DNA from 2 places in the Bradyrhizobium sp. B039 genome. Region 1 is predicted to be linked to the other one. Evidence: predicted binding sites of a transcription regulator. Region 1 holds the regulator's gene; the other holds the start of a gene.

What was found. The regulator LexA, encoded in region 1, represses DNA repair genes until DNA is damaged. The targets are predictions, from matches to a motif close to TGTTCNNNNTGTGTTCNG.
Region 2: AAFG50_RS11675 (DUF3072 domain-containing protein) is a predicted target of LexA. The motif match lies at 3,189-3,206, and genes of this name have one in related genera.

Annotation. Positions count from the first base shown of each region.
Region 1 covers NZ_CP152416.1:4,918,473-4,924,254, forward strand. Annotated here, with positions in the region: gene AAFG50_RS22980 (HAD family phosphatase) at 1-35, shown strand, start outside; gene AAFG50_RS22985 (hypothetical protein) at 201-419, shown strand; gene glp (gephyrin-like molybdotransferase Glp) at 643-1,854, shown strand; gene lexA (transcriptional repressor LexA) at 2,030-2,725, shown strand; gene AAFG50_RS23000 (hypothetical protein) at 3,013-3,204, shown strand; gene AAFG50_RS23005 (hypothetical protein) at 3,398-3,829, shown strand; gene AAFG50_RS23010 (GAF domain-containing protein) at 4,054-4,995, shown strand; gene AAFG50_RS23015 (ComEC/Rec2 family competence protein) at 5,005-5,782, opposite strand, start outside.
Region 2 covers NZ_CP152416.1:2,459,331-2,465,112, reverse strand. Annotated here, with positions in the region: gene AAFG50_RS11710 (HAMP domain-containing protein) at 1-120, shown strand, start outside; gene AAFG50_RS11705 (HWE histidine kinase domain-containing protein) at 134-1,624, shown strand; gene AAFG50_RS11700 (hypothetical protein) at 1,621-2,040, opposite strand; gene AAFG50_RS11695 (hypothetical protein) at 1,982-2,251, shown strand; gene AAFG50_RS11690 (hypothetical protein) at 2,348-2,584, shown strand; gene AAFG50_RS11685 (hypothetical protein) at 2,681-2,887, opposite strand; gene AAFG50_RS11680 (hypothetical protein) at 2,906-3,127, opposite strand; gene AAFG50_RS11675 (DUF3072 domain-containing protein) at 3,243-3,437, shown strand; gene AAFG50_RS11670 (DUF6496 domain-containing protein) at 3,529-3,801, shown strand; gene AAFG50_RS11665 (hypothetical protein) at 3,814-4,176, opposite strand; gene AAFG50_RS11660 (Do family serine endopeptidase) at 4,450-5,782, opposite strand, start outside.

The sequences.
Region 1 (5,782 bases):
ATGTCGGCGACGCGCTCGAGGCGCTGGGAATCTGATCGAGACGCATCGGCCGGCGGGTGAAACCGGGGAGCTCCCGAAACCGATCTGGCCGAGATGAGGAACCAAATCGCTTTGTACATTTTTATACAGAGTTCCGGGAACGGAATGCCCGCTTCCGGACTCTTGAGTCCGTTGGGACTTCTACAGACGGACGTATCATCGTGTTGGGCAAGACCTACCTCACCAAACAAGCCTCTCTTCTGCTCGAATTCGCCAGAACGACTTCGGATGCTGACCTCTCCGCCAAGCTGATCAGCAAGGCCGCCGACCTGAAATCCCAGGCCGATCCGCTGCCCGACAAGGATCAAGGCCCCAAGCCCCCTGACGTGGCTCCCGACGTGGCGCCGGACCTCCGTCCGGACCGCCAGACCGGTCGTTGACCGATGCTGGCCGTGGCTCCCGTCATTGTCGTCCTTGCCATGGCCACGCTCGTTCCCGTCTTTCTCGTCCGTCAGATCATGCCGCGGCAGGGCTGACGGTCCCTCATGACTGGACGGATCAAGCAGGATAAATCCTGATCCGGTCCCATTTTGCTTCATCGCCCGCGCTCGGCTAGAACTCTTGCCGCCCATTCGTCCAGACTTTCCGAGCAGGAGTTTCGCCGTGGCCTTGATGCCGGTTTCTGACGCGCTCGCCGCGGTGCTGGCCGGCGCGGAGCCGCTGCCTGAAGAGATGATTCCCCTCGACGAGGCCTACCACCGCGTGCTCGCACGCGACGTCGCGGCGCGGCGTACCCAGCCGCCCGAGGCGATGTCGGCCATGGACGGCTACGCCGTGCGCGCAGCCGATGCGGCCAGGGTCGACGCGCAGCTCACCATGATCGGCGAGGTCGCGGCGGGCCGGCCGTTCGCGGGAGCGGTCGGCGCCGGCGAAGCGGTACGAATCTTCACCGGCGGCGTCGTTCCCGCCGGCGCGGACGCGGTCGTGATCCAGGAGGATACGGTCGCCGAGGGCAAGCGCATCACGATCAAGGAAGCCGCTATCGCCGGTCGGCACATCCGGCCCGCCGGCGTCGACTTCCGCGAGGGCGACGTGCTCCTTCGCAAGGGAACCCGGCTCACCGAGCGCGACCTCGCGCTCGCCGCCGGGATGAACCACCCGGACCTGCCCATCCGCCGCCGTCCGAAGGTCGCGATCCTCGCCACCGGCGACGAGCTGGTGATGCCGGGCACCACGCCGGGCCCCGGCCAGATCGTCTATTCCAACGGCTATGCCCTGCACGCCCTCGCCCGCCAGGAGGGCGCAGATACCATCGACCTCGGCGTTGCCGCCGATACGCTGGAGGCCACCACAGCCGGCATCCGCCGTGCCCGAGAGAGCGGCGCCGACATCCTGATCACGATCGGCGGCGCCTCGGTCGGCGACCACGATCTGGTCCAGCAGGCGCTGAAGGCCGAAGGCATTGCGATGGCGTTCTGGAAGATCGCGATGCGGCCGGGCAAGCCGATGATGCACGGCCGGCTAGGGGCGATGGGTGTGATCGGCCTGCCCGGCAATCCCGTGTCGTCCTATGTGTGTGGCTTCCTGTTCATGGTTCCGTTGATTCGCGCCCTGTCGGGCCGCGCCGTGATTCACCATCGTCGCGAGCGCGCCGTGCTCGGCCGCGATGTCGGTGCCAATGACCAGCGCGAGGACTATCTTCGTGCGCGCCTGGAGCGGCGCGACGACGGCATGCTTGTCGCCCTTCCCGTCAATCATCAGGATTCCTCGCTGCTTGCGAATCTCGCTGCGGCGCAGGCACTTCTCGTGCGCGCGCCGTTCGCGCCGAAGGTCGAGGCAGGCGCGCCTTGCGAGGTGCTGCGACTGCCCGCCTGAACGCACTGGTCCTGCGCGTTCCGCGAACTTTGTCGCGTTCACGGTAAATTAAGCAGTTGCGGAACACATATCGAACATATAGTGTCCGTTCATGATTTGTTTCGAGCATCTGGCGGCTCGCCGCTGAATTCACCGTCTCGGAATCGAACGACATCAACCGGGGGATTTGGTCGAGATGTTAACGCGCAAACAATACGAGCTTCTGCGATTCATCAGCGAGCGTTTGAAGGAAAGCGGTGTGCCGCCCTCCTTCGACGAGATGAAGGACGCGCTCGACCTGCGCTCGAAGTCAGGCATCCATCGCCTGATCACCGCACTGGAGGAGCGCGGCTTCATCCGGCGCCTGCCCAACCGGGCCCGCGCGATCGAGGTGATCAAGTTGCCCGAGCTGCAGGCCGCCGCTGGCAACCGCCGTGGCTTCACGCCGAGCGTCATCGAGGGCAATCTCGGCAAGGTGCGAGCGAGCTCCAGCGCGGACGAGGGCGAACGCCCCGTTGCGGTGCCGGTGATGGGCCGTATCGCGGCCGGCACGCCGATCGAAGCGTTGCAGACCCGCAGCCACACCATCAGCGTACCGCCCGACATGCTCGGCTCGGGCGAGCACTACGCGCTCGAAGTGCGCGGCGACTCGATGGTCGAAGCCGGCATCCTCGACGGCGACATGGCGCTGATCCAGCGCAATGAGAGCGCCGACACCGGCGACATCGTGGTGGCGCTGATCGACGACGAGGAAGCGACGCTGAAGCGCTTCCGCCGCCGCGGCGCTTCGATCGCGCTCGAGCCCGCCAATGCGGCCTATGAGGTCCGCATCCTGCCGCCCAACCGGGTGAAGATTCAGGGCAAGCTGATCGGCCTGTACCGGAAGTACTGAGTGTGATCCGGACTGGAGGGCCGCGTTAGCGCAAAGTGCGCAGCGGTTTTCCCTCGCGACAAGCGCAGGACGCGCTTGCGCGGAGATCATGCTCAAGCAATCACCTAAAGCGCGCCCCGCCGGTTGGCGACCCGCGCGTTGACGATTGGAGCGGACGATTGTCCGCTCCGGCTGGATAGTCTTTCTGGTTTTGCTCAGATTATCCGGCCCTCCGCTAGCGCTACATCCTCGCCACGCCGCACGAAGCCCTCATCGCTTCGTGGCCCTGGAGATCGAGGAGACAATCAATGCGCAAGATCGTTTTGACGGTGGCGCTGATCGCAGCATCCGCGTCGCAAGCCTTCGCCGCACAGTCGCACCATGCCCGCAGGGCAACGCAGACGACGAGCGAGCAATTGCGCAATGCCCGCAACGCCGTCGCGCAGCCGTCGCAACCCGCCTGGCAATATTCGGGCTGGTCGGCACCTGCTGGTCGCTGACGAAGATGCACGCCAAATGCACGGAAGCGGTTTTTGTTCCTGACGCATTTGAAAAAGATATTGTGATGGCAGCCTGCGGAGCCAAGCCGCAGATTTGCCTACAACCAAGAAGACGCTAACATGCTTCCACTCTGATAGAGGCCAGTGCCTCCGAAGGAGGCGCGGGTCGCTATCCCTGAATGAGGAGCACCCGATGTGTGACTACAGCCTGCATGCCGTCGCGACGCGTCCCGCACAAGTCGGCGAGACGATCGTCACGACCACCTTCCGCGGCACCTCGACGCGCGGCTTCGCCTCCGAGGCCGACATGTCCGTCGCGGTCTGCCTGCTGCCGGGAACGGAGCTCGCCTTCGCCGACAACGTCCGCTACGACAATCGCTGGATCTGGACGCGCACCATCAACTCCCGCGTCGGCAAGTTCGGCAAGATCGATCCGCACATTCCCGATCGCCATCATGACGCGATCGAATTCCCCGACGGCAAATACGTACTCGTGACGCAACTCGTCGAAGGCCAGCGCGCGACCGTGCTGCAATTGCCGGTGACCCAGCCGGCCGGCGAGCGTGAACACAAGCCGGAGATCATCGCTGACAGGCCGACGATCACACGCCTGCCGATCGGCTGATGCACCTCCCCCCGGCGCAGAGGTCGGGGCCGGGATTGAAATTGCCATCGCCGGCCGTGGCCGGCGAGATGGTATGATTTGCGTCTTCCGGAATCCAATCCGCCGAGATCAGGCTCGCACCTGCCCATCGCACGAAGTTTGCGCGGCCCTGCCTGAATTTTGAACGTCCGTTCCGCGGCCAGATCGCCGATGCTGTCAAAGGCTTGAGGCGGCGGACACGTTCGATGAAAACCTTCATTCGCGTCGTTGAACTCTGGGTGCCGGACCGGACGCGCATGCGGCTGGAATTCGGCGGCGGCCTCTACGGCGAAGGGCTGTCTGCGTTCAAGGCCGTGAGCGAGGACTTGCGCTTCGGATACGACGAGGGCCTTCCCGGCAAGGCCTGGGCCAGCGGCCATCCCGTGATCCTCACTAAATTCGCCAACTCCTATTTCAAGCGGACCGACCAAGCGCTCGCGGCCGGCCTCACCTGTGGCGTGGCGGTGCCGGTGTTTTCAGGCGAATTCTTGCAGGCCGTCATGGTGCTGTTCTGCGGCGACGACGAGGCGCATGTCGGCGCGATCGAGCTCTGGCACAACGATCCCGATAGCTCCCACGAGATGGGGCTCGTCGACGGCTACTATGGCACCGCCGACATGTTCGAATTCAACTCCCGCCACACCAGGTTTCCCCGCGGCTTCGGCCTGCCCGGACGCACCTGGAAAGCGGGCCTGCCGCTGATCATCAAGGACCTGCACAACGCCAGGAGTTTTCTGCGCTGGGAAGACGCCGCCGAGGTCGGGATCAATCTCGGCGTCGGCGTGCCCTATCGGACCGGCACCGACCAGACCTGGGTGCTGACTTTCCTGTCCGCACAGGCGACGCCGATTGCGCGACGCTTCGAGATCTGGGTGCCGAACGAGGCCCGTTCGGCACTGGTCTTTCGCGCCGGCGATTGCAGCGCGCAGACAGACCTTGCCGCGCTCTATGCGGACAAATCCATCGGCAGGGGCGACGGCAGCATCGGCGGAGCCTGGGCCACCGGCATGCCCGCGCTCAACGACGATCTCGGGCACGACGGCTCGGCCGCAGCCGCGGAGGCCCGCGCAATCGGACTGAGCCAGATGGTGGCCCTGCCGGTAATCGGGAGTGCTGGGCTCGAAGCCGTGCTGGCCTGGTACCTGTAGCCCGTCCGCTCAATCCTCGGCCTGCATGTCCGCCTCGAACGGCGTCGCGTCCCGGGGGGCGGCCGCCTGCGGCGCAAGGCTCACGCTGAAATCGCCCTCGCCGGCGGTCGCCGGCGACCACGGACGATCGGTGCCTCTCGCTTTCACCGCCTGAACCGCAAAGCCGTCGCCGCGCCGTGTCAGAGCGAGCGCGCCTTGCGCCGCGAGTCGCTGCCGGTCGACCACCATCGCCACACAATCCGGTGGCGCCGGTCGCGCCGTCACCACCAGCGCAGCGCGGCTGCAATCATCCGCCAGAGCGTCGATGCGCAAGGCCAGCGCGACCAGGCGCCCGTCGGCGAGCGGCGTCACGCAGCCGGCCTCGTCGCACGACACGCCGGCGGCGAGCGAGGGACTACCGGCATCGCGCGGATCGGCGTCGGCAGCCAACCACTCCTTCAGCAGAAAGCCGTCCTTGTTCGCCCGGATCATTTGCAGGTGCCCGTCCCTGCCCCGCACCGCGACACTCTGGCCGTCCCCGGCGATCAGGATATCCGGCTGCCGGCCTGCCAGCCCCCAGAGGATCGCGACCAACAGCACCAGCGCGCCTGACCAGCGTAAGGGCGTGCGCAGCAGGCCCATCACGATGATCCCGAGGCTCGCCGCGATCAGCGGCGCAATGCCGAACGCCGGGATGCGGCCGACCGCGCCCGGCAGCGCGGCCACCCAGCGCGAGACCGCGACCATCCAGTCGATGCCGATCCCCATCAGCCACCAGAACACGCCGTCGAGCCCGAACGGCGCCGCG
Region 2 (5,782 bases), 2.5 Mb from region 1:
GCCAAGGCGATGAAGGGCGACCGCGAGAAATGCCTGGAGGCCGGCGCGTCCGACTACCTCGCCAAGCCCGTCAACACCGATCAATTGCTGCTTGCGATCCGCATGTGGCTGCACCGCTGAGCTGGATGCGCGAATGGACCACGAAAAGGTCAACATCCTCCTCGTCGACGACCAGCCGGCCAAGCTGCTCGCCTATGAGGTGATCTTGAAGGAACTCGGCGAGAACCTCGTGATCGCCTCGTCCGGCCGCGAGGCGCTGGAGGTTCTGCTCAAGACCGAGATCGCGGTGATCCTGGTCGACGTCTGCATGCCCGAGCTCGACGGCTTCGAGCTTGCGGCGATGATCCGGGAGCATCCGCGCTTCCAGAAGACGGCGATGATCTTCATCTCGGCCATTCAGGTGAGCGACATCGACCGGTTGCGCGGCTATGAGATGGGTGCGGTCGACTATGTTCCGGTGCCGGTCGTGCCGGAAGTGCTGCGCGCCAAAGTCAAGGTGTTTGCCGAGCTGTACCGGAAGACCCGCGAGCTCGAACGGCTGAACCACGATCTCGAAGACCGTGTCCGTGCACGCACCGCGGAATTGGAGAACTCCACGGCGAAGCTGCGCGAGAGCGAAGAGCGTCGCAGCATGGCGATCGCCGCCGGCAAGATGGGATCATGGGACTGGGACTGGGTCAGCGGCGACTGGATGTGGGACGAGGGGCAGTATCGCATCTTTGGCGTGAGCCCGGAGAGCTTCGAGGTCAATCCGGCCAACGTTCAGGCACTGTTGCATCCCGATGACGTCGACCAATTGCGCAAGGCGATCGCCGAATTCAGCAAGGGCACACGCGCCTATGAGACGGAATTCCGCATTGTGCGGCCCGACGGCGATGTGCGCTGGTGTGTCGGCACGGCTGCCGCCACCGCCGACAATAGCGGCCGCGTGGTGCGCGTGAGCGGTGTCACCGTGGACATCACCGAGCGCAAGCGGGCCGAGGAGCGGCAGAATCTGCTGGCGCGGGAAGTCGATCATCGCGCCAAGAATGCGCTGGCGCTGGCGCAATCGATCGTGCGTCTCACCCGTGCCGACGAGGTCAAGGCCTACGTCAACGCCGTCGAGGGACGCATCAACGCGCTGGCGCGCGTGCATACGATCCTGTCGCTGTCGAGCTGGCAGGGCGCCGAACTCTCGAAGCTGATCGACGAGGAACTCGCGCCCTACTCGCTCGGCGGCCAGATCAAGCTGGCGGGGCCCGAGGTTCAGTTGCTGCCGGCAACCGCCCAGACGCTGGCGCTCGCGCTGCACGAGCTTTTCACCAACTCGGCCAAGTATGGCGCGCTCTCGACGCGGTCGGGCCGGCTCATGATCGGCTGGCAGGTCGAGGAGGATCACCTCACACTGATCTGGGAGGAATCCGGCGGTCCGCTGGTGAGGACGCCGAAATCTCGCGGCTTCGGCACGCGGAGCCTGCTTGCGAGCGTCGAGTCCCAGCTCGGCGGAAAGGCGCAATTCGATTGGCGCGCCGAGGGCCTGTTGTGCCGCCTGGAAGTGCCGTTGACCCGGAAGACCCCAACCGGCGCCGCGCACGGCAAGTTCGAGGGCACCACCTCCCTCGCGCTTCAGCGCGCGTCGGGTTAACCCGACGCGGCGACCTTCATGCGCCGCACCGGCCGAGGTTCATGGGCGATGCGCCCTTCGAGCCAGGCTTCCGTTTGCGCGAGATCGCGTAACGCCATCGCATAGCGGCGGGCCGCGCTTCGCTCGGCACCGCGAGGCAGCTTGCGCGCCTTGCGCAGCATGTCGGCGGCCGCGTTTCGATAGGCCAGCGAGCGATAGAGAAAGACAACCTTACCCATATCGAATGTTCCCGTGTTGACGGGCTCCATGGTCGCAAGGTGGGCATGAACGTCGGATGAAGCCCGACGTGACAAATCGTTCATGCCGATGGAACCCGCAATCGCCGGCTGCGTTGCATGCAAGATCGAGGGCGGTTCCATGGGCGCGAAAAAGTCGCCGAAAAAGTCGCCAAGGCTGATCTCTCCTTCCGGCATCATCACGCTCTTGACGCACGCGATGATGGGCGCGGCGATTGGCCTCGCCTTCGGTCTCGTGCTCATTCTGTCCAACCCGGCGGTGGCAAATTTGCTGAACCATGGCGGAGATTCGGCCGCGGCCGTTTTCGTCGTCACGCTGGTGACGACGTTCGCGATCGGCGCGATGCTCACGGGCATCGTGTTCATCATCGCCGAGGACAAGGAATTTTGAAGCGCGCGTGAAACCCGCGAGGCTGCTTTGCCGGGAACTCCTGCGGCGAATGGCAGTTGGCTGCCTGCGTCATTTTAACTCAGGGAGTTCCTGCGCATGAAGACGACCAAGCTCGCCCTCGCCGTGATGTTGGCAACCGGCATCGCCGCCGCCCCGTTCGCCGCACAGGCGAAGTCGCACAAGGCGAAACATGAATCCTCGACGTCGTCCTCGCAGACGACGGGCGCCAACACGAAATCCAAGGGCGCCGATCCTTCCGGTCAGGGCGGCTCCGGTCCCGGCTCCGATCAGGGCGGCACCATGACGAACAAGGGTACTGGCAACACCAAGTAGACTCGCCGCCGTTCATCGAAGGCCCCGTGATCGCGGGGCCTTCTTGCTTTGCTGTTCGATACAATCCTTCTCACGCCACATCGTCGGCGCACGCCTTTAGCTGCGCCGGATGTCGGCGATGTTCGGGCCGCCTGCGGAGTTTGTCTTCACGAGATGGTCGAGCCGCGCCCGCTTGCGCGCGATCAGAAGCTGGGCCGCAGCGTCGTCGAGACCCTCATGTTGCAATTGCCGGATCGCGGACCCCAGCTCCAGGATCTCGGCGCGCAGTCTCAAGATCCGGTACGTGTCCGGGTCTTCCTCCACGGCACGCTCCCAAATGTCTCAGCGACGCACGATTGCGCGCACGGGATCAGCGGCTTTCTTGAGGGAACGAAGACGTACACGATCGCGAACATCCGGCAGGACATCACCACCACCAGCCGCCTTCCATTCGCCGATCAGCAGATTGATTTTCCGGCGCAGATCCATCTGCGCCAGGGCCTTTTCTGTGCAGTCGCGATCGCGGTCGACGAGCTCGCGCACGGACGCCTCGACATCAGCCATTTCCAGCCTCAAGGCACTGATCTTACGTCGAATTTCATTAATTCTGTTGTCCATGGCTTGTTAGAACAAAATAAGAACATATAGTCAAGTCACGATTTCAGAACGGAGAGGCCAGATGCAGGTTCAAGGTAAATACGACGCCAGGGTTTTCCTCGCGGAGCAGATGACGCGGGCACAAGGCCTGAGGTTGAAGCGGCTCAGCGAGGAGGCCTATCAGCCCACGCAATATGATCGGGGTCTGTCCTTCACTGAAGCTGCGCGCCGCATCCAGGTGCTCGAGGCGGAGATCGAACTGGCGAATTCCTTCTAGCCAGGCTGCGTCGCGCATCCGGACGTTGCGGGCGCGCCTTCGGAACCATGCCTGTGTCGAATGGTTTTCTCCCGGCCAAGGGAGAATCTGAATGGCACGCAAGGCAAAGAAGCGCCGTTACTCGCGCAGCGCCGGGAGCGATGTCGAAAGCGAAATGCGGCGCTACAAGAAGGGCACGGCCAAGAGCGGCCGCGGTGGTCGCGGCGGACGCGTGAAGAGCCGCAAGCAGGCGATCGCAATCGGCCTGTCGAAGGCGCGCAAGAAAGGCAAGAAGGTCCCGAAAAAGGCCTCGAAGAAAACTGCCAAGAAGACGGCCAAGAGAGCAGCCAAGAAAACGTCCAAGCGCAAATCCGCCAAGCGGTAGTGGCAATCGGCGCTAGATCATGCTGCCCGGCATGAAGCAGCGGATCGAGATGCCAAACGCGGTCTTCACCGGCCACACCATGGTGCGACCGGCGCGGTTCGGCTCGGTGATGACGGCTTCATCGGGCACATCGACCCACTGCCCATCGAGGCGGACGCGATAGTGCCCGTCATGCGATTCCCAATCGGGATCGGAGACGGCAAATCCGTCGGCATCCGAGCAGCACGGGCCGAGATGGCTGCGCAGACTGTCGAACCAGGGCTTGAGCGGCGAATCGGCGTAGCGGCCGTCATCACGCCCCAGGGCGCTTCCAGCCGACAGTACGAGCGGCGCCACGAGCAGCGCACATCTCAGCGAGAGCTTCAATCGATCCATGTCGGCACCGATCAAATACGAACCGCCGGCCGGTTCCACAAAACGGCCGGACGTCCGAAGTTCCACTCTAGCAGCTCGCCTTGGCGTCTTCATTGCCGCCAAGGCGACACGCGATTTCGAACTCTGACGAGCGAACGCGGCTTTTTCGGACGAACCCGTCACCAATGCTGCCGTTAACGAGAATGTTATCGGCGGGCTGTTGGTATCCCGGATGCAAACGAGAAAAGGCGGCCCGAAGGCCGCCCTTTTGGATTTGCGCTGGTGGAGCTCGACTTACGCGAGCGGCACCGCGACGAACCGGGTCGCGTCCGCGCTTCTGATCTGCAACAGCACGCTGTTCTTGCCGGACGATTTCGCCTGCGCCAGCTCGGCGCGGACGTCGCCGACATTGGCGACGGGCTTGCCGCCGACATTGAGGATGACGTCGCCGGTCTGGATGCCGCGCTGCGCCGCCGGCCCTTGCGGATCGACCTCGGTGACGACGACGCCCTTCTGGCCGGCGCCCTGCACGTCGCCGGCCGGCGCCAGGCTGAGCCCGAGGCGCGGCGTGCCGTTGCCCGGCTGCGCCTTGCCCTCGTCGGCCTTGCCTTGAGCCTGCCGCTCGTTCGGCAGCTCGCCGAGCGCGAGGGTCACCGTCTTGCTCGCGCCCTTGTGGAAGACGTCGAGCTTCACGGACGTGCCCGGCGCCAGCGTGGCGACGGTGCGGGCGAGATCGCGGGAGTCCTTGATCGCGGTGCCGTTGACGGCGGTGATGACGTCGCCCGCCTCGATGCCGGCCTTTGCCGCCGGGCTATTGTCCTGCGGATTGTCGACGATCGCGCCGCGCGCCTCCTTCAGGCCGAGGCTGTCGGCGATCTCTGATGTCACCGGCTGCACCTGCACGCCGAGCCAGCCGCGGGTGACCGCACCCTTGTCCTTCAACTGCGCGACGACGAGCTTTGCGGTCGTGGCCGGAATGTCGAAGCCGATGCCGACCGAACCGCCCGACGGCGAGAAGATCGCAGTGTTCACGCCTATCACGTTGCCGCTCATGTCGAAGGCCGGGCCGCCGGAATTGCCCTTGTTGATGGGCGCGTCGATCTGGATGAAGTCGTCATAGGGGCCGTTGCCGATGTCGCGGCCGCTCGCCGAGACGATGCCGGCGGTCACGGTGCCGCCGAGGCCGAAGGGATTGCCGACCGCGACCACCCAGTCGCCGATCCGCGGCTTCTGGTCGGAGAACTTGACGAAGGGAAAGTCCTTCTTGCCATCGACCTTGATCAGCGCGAGATCGGTCTTCGGATCGGTGCCGACCACCTTCGCGGTGTAGCTCGTCCCGTCGTCCATGGTGACCTGCACGGACTCGGCGTGGTCGACGACGTGGTTATTGGTCACGGCATAGCCGTCGGCTGAGATGAAGAAGCCGGAGCCTTCGCCCGTGACCATCTGGTGACGCTGGCGCGGCATGCCGTTCATGCCACCCGGAAGGCGGAAGCCGAACTGCCGCGAGAACTGGTCGAACGGCGCGTCCTCGTCGGAATCCATCCGGTTCTGTTGCAGCATCGCGCTCTTGTCGTTGTCCTGGTCGATCCTGACCCGCACCGAGATGACGGCAGGTTTGACCCTG